Regions from separate parts of the Pseudomonas sp. H11T01 genome, predicted to be linked through region 1. Evidence: riboswitches for the same ligand, from Rfam matches in the RefSeq annotation. Region 1 holds a riboswitch; the other holds the start of a gene.
What was found. A riboswitch is a leader RNA that binds a small molecule or an ion and turns the genes downstream of it on or off. The one in region 1 is predicted to bind cobalamin.
Positions count from the first base shown of each region.

Region 2: it holds a riboswitch for cobalamin, as region 1 does, so the genes downstream of both, cobO (cob(I)yrinic acid a,c-diamide adenosyltransferase) here and cobW (cobalamin biosynthesis protein CobW) in region 1, are expected to answer to the same signal.

Region 1 is NZ_JBLYED010000002.1:120,609-128,041, forward strand. Features, by position in the region: gene cobN (cobaltochelatase subunit CobN) at 1-857, opposite strand, end outside; gene cobW (cobalamin biosynthesis protein CobW) at 861-1,940, opposite strand; cobalamin riboswitch at 2,034-2,263, opposite strand; cobalamin riboswitch at 2,407-2,636, shown strand; gene ACN1C3_RS03110 (CbtB domain-containing protein) at 2,735-2,929, shown strand; gene ACN1C3_RS03115 (CbtA family protein) at 2,941-3,642, shown strand; gene ACN1C3_RS03120 (cobalamin biosynthesis protein) at 3,639-4,052, shown strand; gene cobM (precorrin-4 C(11)-methyltransferase) at 4,134-4,880, shown strand; gene nfuA (Fe-S biogenesis protein NfuA) at 5,152-5,736, opposite strand; gene ACN1C3_RS03135 (fatty acid cis/trans isomerase) at 5,848-7,433, opposite strand, start outside.
Region 2 is NZ_JBLYED010000004.1:246,843-254,275, forward strand. Features, by position in the region: gene bluB (5,6-dimethylbenzimidazole synthase) at 1-176, opposite strand, end outside; gene ACN1C3_RS07415 (cobyrinate a,c-diamide synthase) at 173-1,477, opposite strand; gene cobO (cob(I)yrinic acid a,c-diamide adenosyltransferase) at 1,488-2,099, opposite strand; cobalamin riboswitch at 2,177-2,412, opposite strand; gene ACN1C3_RS07425 (hypothetical protein) at 2,568-3,152, shown strand; gene ACN1C3_RS07430 (PQQ-dependent sugar dehydrogenase) at 3,220-4,530, shown strand; gene ACN1C3_RS07435 (class I SAM-dependent methyltransferase) at 4,538-5,200, opposite strand; gene ACN1C3_RS07440 (C40 family peptidase) at 5,223-5,756, opposite strand; gene ACN1C3_RS07445 (C40 family peptidase) at 5,923-6,543, opposite strand; gene hda (DnaA regulatory inactivator Hda) at 6,758-7,433, opposite strand, start outside.

The DNA of each region.
Region 1 (7,433 bases):
GGAATGTTGCGCCGAAACGGTCGCAGGTGCGGTGCTTCGGGGCTGGATTGGGCAAAACCGGTGGTGTTCAAAATCACCCCAGCCTCGACCTCGTCCAGCAAGTCCTCGACCACCGTCAGGCAGCCGGGCTCTTTCAAACTGGCCAGCGCAATCGGCAACGGGTTAAGCCCTGCCGCCTGCAAGCGCTGGCAGAAAACATCGATGAAACCGGTGTTCGCCGCTTGTAAGTGCGAGCGATAGAACAATACCGCCGCCACGGGCTGATCGGCGTGCCAGTCGGCCTGCCAATCGCTGAGTGCGGCATTGCTTTTGTGCGGATGGTAAATCGCCGTGCGCGGCAGGATATGCGGTTCGGCCCAAGGGTAATCGCGGCCCAGCCAACGACTGGCGAGGCACCGATACAGGTCCAGCGCATTAGCCAAACCGCCCTGACGCAGGAAGTACCAAAGCCGATCACGGTCTTCGGCAACCACCGTACTCAGGTCGCTCAGTTCAGGGTCGGGACGGTCATCGCCCGGCACCAGAATCAGCTGCACGCCCTTCTCGGCCAGTTCTACCAGACGCTCGATGCCGTAACGCCAATAGCCGATCCCGCCGTGCAGCGAAATCAGAATGACTTTGGCGTGACGCAACACCTCATCGACATACAGGTCGACCGAGGCGTGATTCTGCACCTGCATCGGGTTGGCCAGACGCAGGCTCGGATAGTCGTCCGGCAACTGCTGCGCGGCTTCGGCGAGCAGCGCCAGGCTGGAGTCACCGCTGCACAGGATCACCAGCTCGGCTGGGGTTTGTCCAAGGTCGGCAATGTTGTCATCCGACACGAAACCGCCGGGCTGGGTCCTGAGCAGGTGCATGGCTTAAACGCTGAGTGCGGCGCGCAATTGCGCTTCGATCAGAACAGCATCCAGTGCCTGGCCGATCAGCACCAGATGCGTTGCACGCGGCTCGTCGGCGCGCCAGGCACGGTCAAAATGTTTATCGAAACGCGTGCCCACGCCCTGAATCAGCAAGCGCATCGGCTTGTTCGGGACCGCGGCGAAGCCCTTGACCCGCAGGATGCCGTGCTGAACCACCAGCTGGGTCAGGACGTCCAGCAGCAGGCTTTCGTCGGCTTGGGGCAGTTCGATGGAGATGGAATCGAAGGCGTCGTGGTCATGGTCGTCATGTCCTTCACTATCGGCGTCGCCATCGTGGTGATGGTCGTGGTGGCTGTGACGGCCGTCGATGTGCTCTTCGGAGCCGGCGCCCAGGCCGATCAACACGTCCAGTGGCACACGACCACTGCTGGCTTCGATGATTTTTACCGCTGGCGGCAGTTCTTCGGCGACTTCCAGACGCACACGGGCCAGGTCTTCAGGGCTGATCAGGTCGGCTTTGTTGAGGATCACCAGGTCGGCGCTGGCCAATTGGTCGGCGAACAGCTCGTGCAGCGGCGATTCGTGGTCCAGGTTCGGGTCGAGCTTGCGCTGAGCGTCGACCTGGTCCGGGAACGCGGCGAAGGTGCCGGCGGCCACGGCCGGGCTGTCGACCACGGTGATCACCGCATCGACCGTGCAGGCACTGCGGATTTCCGGCCACTGGAAGGCTTGCACCAGCGGTTTTGGCAGGGCCAGACCAGAAGTTTCAATGAGGATGTGGTCCAGATCAGCACGACGGGCAACCAGTTCGCGCATGACCGGGAAGAATTCTTCCTGGACGGTACAGCACAGGCAACCATTGGCCAGTTCATAGACGCGGCCGCTGGCTTCTTCTTCCGTGCAACCGATGGAACATTGCTTGAGGATTTCGCCATCGATGCCCAGCTCGCCGAACTCATTGACGATGACCGCGATGCGGCGGCCCTGGGCGTTATCGAGCATGTGCCGCAGCAACGTGGTTTTGCCCGAACCGAGGAAGCCGGTAACGATGGTGACGGGAAGTTTGGCCAGTGTTTTCATCGGATGCCCTTTGGCAAGGTGGCGGGCATACGGGACGACAACCGCGAACGTGGGCGCGGAAGATTTCGCCACCGGATCACCCCGCCCGGTTGTAGTGAGAATCTGGTACGAGGCAGGTCTCCTGGCTGACGGTGTGCCGGTCTTTCGACTGGCGATTTCTACGCCTTCCCGCTCGCCCTATGGGTAGACGCCCTATAGGAAGAGTATGCAGTGGCATGGCAGAAACGGAACCGTTCACAGTTGCGGGGGCAGCCGCGGCATTGACCGCGTTCCCTTCTTAGCTTCGGCGAGAACGCCGAAGAACCTCGAAAGCGCAAGGCTACGCAGTGCCGCAAGGCGGGTCAATGTCCGCAAAGTGATTGCGATCCCCTTGTGGCGCGGGAGCAAGCTCCCTCGCCACAAGGGGCCGGCGCAATCTTGAGGTGAGAACCTTTGCCAATTGACGCCCATCCCCCGCGCATGTTCTCCTTCACACCTTGTTACGGGTGCCCTTCACAGGGTGAAACGGGAAACCGGTGCGTCATGTGCTTTACTCAAAGCCTTGATCAGTCCGGTGCTGCCCCCGCAACGGTAAGCGAGCGAAGAGTCAGATCCACTGTGCCAGCAGTTCGGCATGGGAAGGCGATTCTTGCAGGTGAAGGCAGTAGCCCAAACCCCTCGTGAGCCCGGAGACCGGCCCGCAATACTGAAATAACAAACCCGCGGTGGGCGGGCGCTGTTTGAACCTCTGCGTGCCTGTCTCGCGGGGTTTTCATGCGCTCGATTCACCCGCTGACACACCAGAGGGAAGCGCCATGTCGATCATCAGCAGCACTCGCCACGCAGGCACCACCAGCACCACCTCCACCCTGAGCCAACGGCTGATTGCCGCTATCGGCGCATCGATCCTGGGCGCGAGCCTGGTGTACTTCGCCGGTTTCTCACACATTGATGCGGTGCACAACGCGGCCCACGACACCCGTCACAGCTCCGCCTTCCCGTGTCATTGAGACCTGCCTACATGATCAAGCGTATTGCGCAAACCGCAGGTTTCACCGGGCTGCTTGCAGCCCTGTTGCTGACCCTGCTGCAAAGCTTCTGGGTCGCGCCGCTGATTCTCCAGGCGGAAACCTATGAAAAGGCCCCAGCCGCCGAAGTTCACGAACATGCTGAAGGCGCCATGGCCGGTCACACCCACGACGCCGAAGCCTGGGAGCCGGAAGACGGCTGGCAGCGCGTACTGTCGACCACCGGTGGCAATCTGGTGGTGGCGGTCGGTTTCGCCCTGATGCTCGCGGGCCTCTATACCTTGCGCGCACCGAATCGCACGTCTCAGGGTTTGCTCTGGGGCCTGGCCGGTTACGCGACTTTCGTGCTGGCGCCAACCCTGGGTTTGCCACCTGAATTGCCGGGCACCGCTGCGGCGGACCTTGCGTCACGGCAGATCTGGTGGATCGGTACAGCGTCTTCGACAGCCGTCGGCATCGCGCTGATCGTGTTCGGTAAGCACTGGCTGCTGAAGATTCTCGGCGTGGCAATTCTGGCGGTACCGCACATCATTGGCGCACCACAACCAGAAGTGCATTCCAGCCTGGCGCCGGAAGCGCTCGAAGCACAATTCAAAATCGCTTCGCAACTGACCAACGCCGCGTTCTGGCTGGCCCTGGGCCTGATCAGCGCCTGGCTGTTCCGTCGCAAAAGCGAAGGCCCATACCGCGCATGACCGACATCAGCACAGCGCCGCCCCTGGTGGTCGGCCTGGGCTGCCAGCGTGGCTGCCCCGCCAGCACGCTACGGGCGCTGCTCGATCAGGCTTTGCAGGCCCATCACATTGAGCTTCGAGCGATCCGGGCCCTGGCCAGTATCGACCTGAAACGCGATGAACCTGGCCTACTCGAACTGGCCGAGCAATTGGCGCTGCCGCTGACGTTCTTCAGTAGCACGCAACTCGCTGCCTACGAACCCCGACTCAGTCACCGCTCAGAGATCGCCTTTGAACGCACGGGTTGCTACGGTGTGGCCGAAAGCACTGCTTTAGCTCTCGCCGAACAGCTGACGCCAAACCCCGCCAAACTGCTGATCACGCGACAAAAATACGCCCAGGCCACCCTTGCATTGGCGTCTGCGCCGTAAAACCCCCGATAATCTCCACCCTTGATCATGAGCAATCTTCATCTGAAGCGTTGCCAACACGACTTTGCACAGGAAACAGCCATGACCGTCTACTTTATCGGCGCAGGCCCCGGCGACCCGGAGCTGATCACCGTCAAAGGCCAGCGGCTGATCCGCAGTTGCCCGGTCATCATCTATGCAGGCTCCTTGGTGCCCGCTGCTGTGCTTGAAGGCCACCAGGCAGAACGGGTGGTCAACAGCGCCGAGCTGCACCTGGAACAGATCATCGAACTGATCAAGACTGCCCACGACAACGGCCAGGACGTGGCCCGGGTGCATTCCGGTGACCCGAGCCTGTACGGCGCGATTGGCGAGCAGATTCGCTATTTGCGCGAGCTGAATATTCCTTTTGAAATCATCCCCGGCGTAACTGCTACGGCCGCCTGCGCAGCCCTGCTGGGCGCGGAGCTGACGCTGCCGGACGTGTCCCAGAGCGTGATTCTGACCCGCTACGCCGACAAAACCGCGATGCCGCCCGGGGAAGAACTCGGCAGCCTGGCACAGCACGGGGCCACCATGGCGATTCATCTGGGGGTCAATCATCTGGAAAAGATCCTCGCCGAGCTGGTCCCGCACTACGGCGTGGACTGCCCGATCGCGGTGATTCATCGCGCCACCTGGCCGGATCAGGATTGGGTGGTGGGTACGCTGGCGGATATCGCTGAAAAGGTTCAGGCAAAGGGATTTCGCCGTACGGCGCTAATTCTGGTGGGCCGAGTGTTGGCCAGTGACAATTTCAGCGAGTCGTCGTTGTATCGCGCCGGGCATGCGCATTTGTACAGGCCTTAGGACGCCATCGCGGGCAAGCTCGGCTCCCACAGGAGTACGCGGTCAAATGTGGGAGCGTGGCTTGCCCGCGATCGAGGACGAAGTCCTCGCAATCCAGCGAATGCGTTTTACCTGACAAACCGCAGTTGCAGATTTTAGGGCTGCTTCGCACCCCAGCGGGAGCAAACGGAACGCCGCCCGGCCACTCGCCACAGGGTTCAGTGCAGTCTGGCTTTCACCCATAAAAAAACGGCGCTCACGGGCGCCGTTTTTTCTGTTTGCAGCGAACGCCTTAGTAGTAGGCGTTTTCTTTCTGCGTGTGGTCGGTGACGTCACGTACACCTTTGAGCTCGGGAATACGCTCAAGCAACGTGCGCTCGATGCCTTCCCTCAAGGTCACGTCAGCCTGGCCGCAGCCTTGGCAGCCGCCGCCGAACTTCAACACAGCAATACCGTCTTCAACCACATCGATCAGGCTGACCTGACCGCCGTGGCTGGCCAGCCCCGGGTTGATTTCGGTTTGCAGGTAATAGTTGATGCGCTCGTTGACCGGGCTGTCAGCGTTGACCATCGGAACTTTGGCGTTTGGCGCCTTGATGGTCAGTTGGCCACCCATACGATCGGTGGCGTAATCAACCACGGCATCGTCCAGGAAGGCTTCGCTGAAGGAATCGATATACGCGGTGAAGCTTTTGAGCCCCAGCGCGGTATCTTCCGGTTTTTCTTCGCCCGGCTTGCAGTAGGCAATGCAGGTTTCGGCATATTGGGTGCCAGGCTGGGTAATAAAGACTCGGATGCCAATCCCTGGGGTGTTCTGCTTGGAGAGCAGATCGGCCAGATAATCGTGGGCGGCGTCGGTAATGGTTATGGCGGTCATGGAAACTCCTCGCAGGCTTGGGCGCAGTTTACGCCAATCATCGCGCCGGACAAAGTCCTAGTATTTAAGTCGGGAAAGAACCGGCCGCCGTCAGGGCTGCCAGCGAATCGATTACAGATTTTCGTAGCGGTTCATGTCCAGCACGCCCGCCTCCACCGGCTCGGTCTCACGGATGTATTCGGTCAGGTCATGGAAGTACTGCCAGAACTGCGGATGGCTGCGACGGATGCCCCAGCGGTCGACAATTTTCTCGAAGTGATCGGCGTCCTTGGCGTTCTCCATCCGCGCAACGAACTCAGGGACCTGCTCGGCAGGAATGTTGAAGATGAAATTCGGGTAGCTGCTGAGCACGCCCGGGTAGAGGGTCAATGTGTCCAGCCCCGGTTGATAACGCAGCGATTCACCGAGCAGGAACGCCACATTGCTGTGGGCGCGGTTGCGCAGCAGGCTGTAGATTTCGCGTTTGCCGCTTTGGGTCTCGATGCGCAGCATCGTGGCTTCTGGTAACTGATCGATGACATTGAGCCCGGCGGCCGGGCGCGAAGTCAGGCGGCTCAAGGCCTGCTCGGCGTCTTGCAGGGCCGGATCGATGTTCGGTCGCGAGCAGTACGCCCCGTCACAGCGATTGATCGGGTCAGGCCTGGCGTTCAAGTCACCGTAACGCACCAGCAGCTGGTTGGCGAAATCGCGTTTCGGGTCTTTCTCATCCAGTTTCAGTGCGGTGGGCTTGTCGTTGTCGATGCTTTCATAGTCCAGCCACATCTTGACCTTGCCACTGCTCTGGTACCAATCGTCGAGGTAACCGGCCCGGGAATCGGCCGGCATCAGGCGCAAAAAGTTCTGCTCGGCGCCGTTGCGGATCAGGTCGAAATACAGGCGAGTCTGGGCCTGATGGGACACGTTACCGAACACATCGAAGTTGACCGCCAACTGGTAATACGTGCGCTCCAGCAGCGGATAGTCGAACAGCCATATGGTTTGCGGCACGTCACCGATCAGGCCTTTATTCACCGAGGCGCTGTCGAAGTGGCGGAAGATGCTCAGCAAAGCGTTGTCATTGCCAGCCCACAGGGTCGACCAGCTCGGTGCCGGCGCTTCGGCGTAGGTGTCCCGGCGCAGGGCTTCGTATTCGTTGCGCTTGTCACGATAGTCATGCCACAAGGTCAAAACGCTGCCGACATCGTCATTCTGCCCTGGCGTCGCCAGCAACGGCGTTGCCTTGCCACGGTAGGCGGGATCAGTGATGTACAGGTCATGTTCCGGCGCCTGGAACATGGCCCAGAAGTTGTCGCGAATCACATCGGTGGCAATCTGCCCGCGGCAGACCGGGCCACGAATAAAGGTTCGCACGAAGTATTCGGCGTTATCGAGCATGAACTGATAACGCGCCTGCGCCGGAATCGCCTGGAAAGTATCAAACGGGTTGGCCCTGCGCTCCGGCCCGTAACCCGGTAACGCATTGACCTGCCAGTTACCGCTGTAAAACAGGGTTTTGATCCGCGCCAACTTCGCCGCGCTCAGCCCAAAGGTGATATGAGTTTTGTGCACGATCACGCCCTGCACCGGCCACAAGCGGTAATACACCTGCGTGCCCGGGTCGTCGTTCGGACGACGGGTGGCGATCAGATCAATCGGCTGCCCCGGCGGCGTACGCGAGCGCACCCATTGGAAGAAATGCCCCGGCTCGCCGTTCTTGA
Region 2 (7,433 bases), on a different contig from region 1:
ATAAACCGCCACGGCTGCATCAGGCCAACACTGGGGGCTTGATGGGCGGCTTCGAGCAGGCGTCTGAGCAGTTCAGGCTCGACGGTGCCGCCAGCGAAGTGGCGCATGTCGCGGCGCTCGCCGATGACTCGGTAGACCGCCGCGCGTTCGTGCGCAGAAAATGCGTTGTCAGTCATGTTGGATCAGGCGCAAACAGCGCGGCCACTGCCGACGGGTTGGAAGGAAAATAGAAGTGCACGTAGGACGCGGTCATTCGACCGTCACGATAAACCGCTTCTGCACCCCGTCCACCATTAGGGCTCAGGCCACGGGCAATCGGCTCCAGCTCCGTACTGGTCAGCGAATGGTGATAGGTGTGACCGCGCAACGAACCTTCCGGCAGATCAACCGCCTGCAAGGCCAACGCCGCCAGACGCTTTTGCATCACCGCGTCGCCCGCCAACAATCCCACCAGTTCGGCGCGTTGCCCCTCGACATCGGTCAAGGAGTCGAGCAAGTACAACATGCCGCCACATTCAGCCAGCAACGGCTTACCGGCAGCATGGTGTGCGCGGATCGTAGCCAGCATCGTGGCGTTTTCCGCCAGCGCCACATGATGCAATTCCGGGTATCCGCCCGGCAGGTACACGCTGTCAGCCTCAGGCAATTCACGGTCATGAATCGGCGAGAAGAACAGCAACTCGGCGCCCATCGCCCGCAGCAGGTCCAGACTCGCGCCATAGGTGAACGCGAACGCTTCATCGCGGGCCACGGCAATCCGTACTCCGGCCAATAAGGGTTCCGCGACTACAACGTCAGGCGCAGCGAACTCGACCGCAGGCGGCAACGCCACTTCGCAACTGCTGGCCAAGGCGTCGGCCGCCGCGTCGAGGCGCAGGTCCAGATCATTCAATTCGCTGGCCTGCACCAGGCCCAGGTGACGGCTCGGCAGTTCGATCCCGGTTTCCCGGGACAACGCACCATACCAGCGCAGGCCCTCGGTCAGGCTGCCTTCGAGCAATTGCGCATGGCGCAAGGTGCCAACACGGTTGGCCAGCACACCGGCAAACGGCAAGTCCGGCTGATAACGCGCCAGGCCCAAGGCCAGGGCGCCGAAGGTCTGGGCCATGGCCGTGCCGTCGATCACTGCGAGCACCGGCACACCAAAGTGCCGCGCCAGATCGGCGCTGGACGGCGTGCCGTCGAACAGGCCCATGACCCCTTCGATCAGAATCAGGTCAGCCTCGCCCGCCGCTTCCCACAGCAAACGACGGCTTTCTTGTTCGCCGACCATCCACATGTCCAGTTGATACACCGGCGCACCGCTGGCGCGCTCGAGAATCATCGGGTCGAGGAAGTCCGGACCACACTTGAACACCCGAACCTTGCGTCCCTGATTGCGATGCAAACGGGCCAGCGCGGCGGTCACGGTGGTCTTGCCCTGACCGGAAGCCGGCGCGGCGATCAATACCGCCGGGCAATGACGTGCATCACTCATGCTTGAATACTCACAGCTCGATGCCTTTTTGCGCTTTGATCCCGGCCTGGAACGCATGTTTGAGCACGCCCATTTCGGTGACCGTATCGGCCAGGTCGATCATCTCTGGCTTGGCGCCGCGGCCGGTGACCAGCACATGCTGCATCGCCGGGCGAGCCTGCAAGTCGCTGAGCACCTGGTCCAGGTCCAGATAGCCGTGCTTGAGGGCGATGTTCAATTCGTCGAGCACCACCAGGCCGATGGCCGGGTCTCGCAGCAGTTCACGGGACACTTCCCAGGCTGCTTCAGCCGCAGCGATGTCACGCTGACGGTCCTGGGTTTCCCAGGTAAAGCCTTCGCCCATCACGTGAAAGCGCACTTGCTCGGGAAAGCGTCGAAAGAACAGCTCCTCACCGGTGCTGTTGCGACCCTTGATGAACTGCACTACGCCGCATTGCATGCCGTGACCCATGGCCCGGGCAAGCATGCCGAAGGCGGAACTGCTTTTGCCTTTGCCGTTGCCGGTCAGCACCAACAACAATCCGCATTCGTTTGGTGAGTTGGCAATGCGCTCGTCGATGACGGCTTTTTTGCGCAGCATGCGCGCCAGATGGCGTTCGTCACGATCGGGGGATTCAGTCATGGCAGCTCTCCACTAGGGTGGATAATGGGGGGCAGGAATAGAAATAGACGGCATTAAGCCTGGCATCGCCCACCGTGATGCCGTTGGATGAATCAGGCCGGTCTCCGGGCTCATGAGTGGGTTTACCCCGGACCGCACGCCTTCCCATGTCGACACTCGACACAGTGGCACAAAGCACAGTCTTGACTCATTTACCGTTGCGGGGGCAGCGCCGGGATCGCTGCCCGTTCTGTTAAAGAACGCGCACTCACCGGCTTCCCTGTTTCACTCTGTCGACCGTCGGCCACAGAGCACCTGAAACAAGTCGCGAAGGTTAGAGGGTTGGGGGTGGAGCGTCAATTAAACCCGGGACGTTCAACCACGATTGTGTGCCGTCGATCAAAAAACTGACGCCAATCTTGTGCCACACTGAAAGCAGTGATATCAAAGAGCCACAACACTAACATTACAAGAATAAGGGTGAGCAACATGCAAGGCATGATCATCAGCAATCCGAAACTGGAGTTCCTGCGCCCGGTGCTGGAGCGTTGGTTTGACTGTATCGATCGCTACAACCAGATGCGAGGCGATAACGAATCCCCTTATTGGTTCGATGAACGCGCCAACATTGGCCTGCTCTCAGCTGCCGCCTGGATGGCGGAAATGGTGACTCTGGAACAAGCCGCGACCAAGAAACAGCAGGAAGACGGCAATCGCAACGGGCGGGCCGACCTCTTCATCGCCACCCAGGAAGAACGGGTCTACATCCAGGCCACCCAACGCTGGCCACGGGTCAATAACCTGAATCTCACGCAAGCATTGGTCGACATCGTTAGCGATGCGAAGAAAATCAGCTACGCCAGTGACCTGAAGCTGGGTTGCCTGTTCGTGGCGCCACAAAAGGCCCAACAGAGCGCCACCCCGGAAGAACTCCAGGACATGGTCGACGACCTGCAAAAGGAACACACCTGCGCTGTGGCCTGGTATTTCCCCTATGGCTACCGCAAGTTGCGCAACGAATCCGGCAATTATTATCCCGGCATTGCCGTACTGCTCAAAGAGGCACGCGGCTGAAACGTTGAACCAACCGGCAGCGATGCTCCTCTACTGATTACATCAGTGCAGTCATAGGGAGTTCAGCATGCTCAAGCCTCAACTTGCCCTCCTCATTGTCCTCACCGGAGGGCTTGCAGCCTGTGGTGAAACCGCCACGCTGCAAGTCTCGGACGGCACCGGGCCATCGCCAAAGCTGCCGGAACCCAACAACACTCTTGTCCCGACCGTCAACGTTGCCCCGGCAATCGGCTGGCCCAAAGGTGTCAAGCCGACCACCGCGCCTGGCACTCAAGTGGCAGCGTTTGCCGAAGGGCTCGATCATCCGCGCTGGCTTTACGTGCTGCCTAATGGGGATGTGCTGGTGGCCGAAACCAACTCGCCACCCAAACCGGATGATGGCAAAGGTATTCGTGGCTGGATCATGGGCAAAGCCATGGCCCGCGCCGGTGCCAAAGTACCGAGCCCCAACCGCATCATCCTGCTGCGGGACAAGGACCACGACGGCGTCGCCGAAACCCGTACGGTGTTCCTGGAAAACCTTAACTCGCCGTTCGGCATGACCTTGGTTGGCAATGACCTGTACGTGGCCGACACCGATCAGTTGCTGCGTTTTCCCTACCAGAGCGGCGAAACCACCATCAGCGCACAACCGACCAAAGTGGTAGACCTGCCTGGCGGCACCTTGAATCACCACTGGACCAAGAACGTGATTGCCAGCAAGGATGGCAAGAAGCTCTACGTCACCGTCGGCTCCAACAGCAATGTCGGAGAAAACGGTCTGGAGCGGGAAGAAGGTCGCGCAGCGATCTGGGAAGTCGACCGTGCGACGGGTAAGCACCGCATCTTCGCTTCGGGGCTGCGTAACCCCAATGGCATGGCCTGGGAGCCGCAGAGCGGGAAACTCTGGACCGCAGTCAACGAACGGGACGAGATCGGCAGCGATCTGGTGCCGGACTACATCACTTCGGTCAAGGACGGGGCCTTCTACGGTTGGCCCTTCAGTTATTACGGCCAGCACCTCGACGTGCGCGTCACCCCGCAAAACCCGAAGCTGGTGGCCAAAGCCATTGCCCCGGACTACGCCGTTGGCCCGCACACCGCGTCGCTGGGCCTGACCTTCGCTGAAGGCAGCACGTTGCCAGCGCCGTTCACTCAAGGCGCATTCATCGGCCAGCACGGCTCCTGGAACCGCAAACCTCATAGCGGCTACAAAGTGATCTTCGTACCGTTCAGCGCCGGCAAACCGACCGGACAACCGATTGACGTGCTGACAGGTTTCCTCAATGCAGACGACAAAGCCATGGGCCGCCCGGTGGGCGTGGTAATTGATCAGCAAGGGAATTTGTTGGTGGCGGATGATGTGGGGAACAAAGTTTGGCGGGTGTCGGCTAAATAAAAATGACCTACAGTTTGCGGCACAACGTCAGCCCATCACCTAACGGCAACAGCGACAAGTCGACACGCGGGTCATCCTTCAAGGCGCGGTTCAGCGCCTGGATAGCTCGGGTATCTTCACTCTCGGGATTCACCTCAAGCACCCGCCCGCTCCACAACGTGTTATCGAAAATCGCCAGCCCACCACTTCGCAACAGACGCAAGGCACTCTCCAGATAGGCCGGATAGTTGGCTTTGTCGGCATCAATGAAGATCAAGTCGAAACAGCCACCCTGCCCTTGCTGCTCGATCTGAGCCAGGGTTTCCAGCGCAGGTGCCAGGCGCAATTCAATCCGCTGCGCCACACCCGCCTCCTGCCAGTAACGGCGGGCGGTGGCGTTGTAATCGCCCGGGATATCGCAGCAGATCAACGTGCCGTCTTCCGGCAAGACTGAAGCCATGCACAAAGCGCTATAGCCGGTGAAAGTACCGACTTCCAGCAAGCGCCTGGCACCGGTCAGCTTGACCAATAGCGCGAGGAATTGGCCCTGCTCGGGCGCCACCTGCCAGCGGGCCATGGGTAACGCCTGGGTTTCGTCACGCAAACGGCGCAACAACGGCGTCTCGCGCAGGGAAACATCCAGCAGGTAGCTGTAGAGGGAATCGTCAAGATTGAGAGTGCGAGCGGTCATGACAACCTCTGCAAGCTGTGGCCTAAGGGTTGTGCGCCAGACGTTCCGGCTGCAATACCCGCTTGGCGCTGAGATAGGCTTTCTGCCAGTAGGCTTTGGACAGGCTGTCCAGCTTCACCGTTCCGCCGGTGGCCGGCGCGTGAACAAATCGACCTTCGCCGACATAGATCCCGGCGTGGCTGACTTGCGAGCCGCCATTGGTGGCAAAAAAAATCAGGTCACCGGTCTGTAGTGCGTTTTGGTCGACATCCTGCGCACTCATGCCGATCATCTCATGGGTCGAACGCGGTAGCGTGACACCGGCTACATCGCGATAAACATAACCGATCAAGCCGCTGCAATCGAAACCCGAATCCGGCGTATTACCACCCCAACGATACGGCGTCCCCACCAGGCCCAGCGCACGGAATAGCACGTCTTCGGCCGCAGGCGAAAAGGTTTGGGGGGAAGCGAAAACAGGCGTCCGAATCACCGGAGCAGGCGGCGGAGTGCGGCTGGCGCAAGCACTGAGCAGTGCAGCGAACACGAGAAGTGCGAGGCGGGCCGACGTCGACATATGCAGAACAATCCTGATCCGGATGCGGCTTTCTCTGCCGTGAGGCTGAAAACAAAACCGCGTAAGCAGGGCTTACGCGGTTAGTTGTTCAACAATATGTCAGGATTCTAGCGTCTACCTGTCAAACTTCAAGTAAGACTTTAAGTTGGCCTTACAAATAGCCTGATTACTGGCGAGCCATGACTGTGGTCGGGGCCATTGCAAGAGCACGCTTGGCTTCGATGAAGGTCTTGCTCCAGTAGCTATCACCCAGGCTATCGACTCGAACGCCACCGCTACGGCGGCTGCTGGAGTGGATGAACTGGTCATCACCGAGGTAGATCCCGGCGTGGCTGACACGGCCACGGCCATTAGTGCTGAAGAACAGCAGGTCACCTGGTTTGAGATTGTTGCGAGCGACCAGCGGTGCGTTCACGTTGATCATTTCGCGAGTGGAACGCGGCAAATTCACGCCGGCCTCTTCACGAAACAGATAACCGATGAAACCACTGCAATCGAAGCCTGCCTCGGAGGTGCCGCCAAAACGGTAACGGGTACCGATCAGGGACATGCCGCGTTCGAGGATGCTGTCGGCCAGAACAGGCAGCTGATAAGGCTTGTTACCAGCGAAATCGGCCAGTTCTTTTTCGGTTGCCAGCTCTTCCTGGTAAATAGCGGAAGACTGAGCAGTAACAGAGTTTTTAACCTGTTGTTGTTGCTCTTGCTGAGACACTGGAGAGTGAGCAGCGCAACCAAACAACAGGGTGACGAGTGCGAGAGGCACGAGGGGTGCGAAGCGCTTTAGCATGGGCACGACCGTGGCTGATAGTTCTAAAGAAGCCGAGACTATGCCTTCTATCATCCTCATTTGCAAATTCAATCGATGCAAATGTGACTTATCGGTTTCTCGTTTACATCTAAGGCCTTAAGCCCAATATAAACGCTCGAGCGCCCTGGAAGCATCCTCGACGCGCGCTTTCTGGTGCCTGAAAAGTGCCAAAAAAGCGCTGCAGGCCTTGGTTTTACCAGCCCAGGGTTTCTTTCAGAAAGGGAATGGTCAGCTTGCGTTGCGCCTGCAACGAAGCCTGATCGAGGCGCTCGAGCAGCTCGAACAACGCACTCATGCTGCGGGTGCCGCGAGTGAGGATAAAGTGCCCGACTTCATCGGTCAGGTGCAGACCTCGACGCGAAGCACGCAATTGCAGAGCACGCAGCTTGTCCTCATCGGACAGCGGACGCATCTGGAAAATCAACGCCAGAGTCAGGCGTGATTTCAAGTCTGCCAGCTTCACCGGCAATTCACGTGGGGAGGTTGAAGCGGCGATCAGCAGACGCCGACCACTGTCACGCAATCGGTTGAACAGATGGAATAGCGCTTCTTCCCAGTCTGCCCGCCCCGCTACTGCCTGCAGATCATCCAGACAAACCAGTTCGTATTGCTCAAGATTGTCGAGGATTTCGATACCGCGATCCAGCAGTTCCGCCAGCGGCAAGTACACCGCTGGCTCACCCATCTGCTCAAACCGCAAGCAAGCGGCTTGCAGCAAGTGTGTACGTCCTACGCCGTCCTTGCCCCAGAGATAGATCAGACTTTCGGTCCAGCCGGCGTCGGCTTCGCAAAGCCGCTCGACATAGCCGAGTGCAGCGGCATTGGCGCCTGGGTAGTAGTTGATAAAGGTGGCGTCATCACGCAGACGC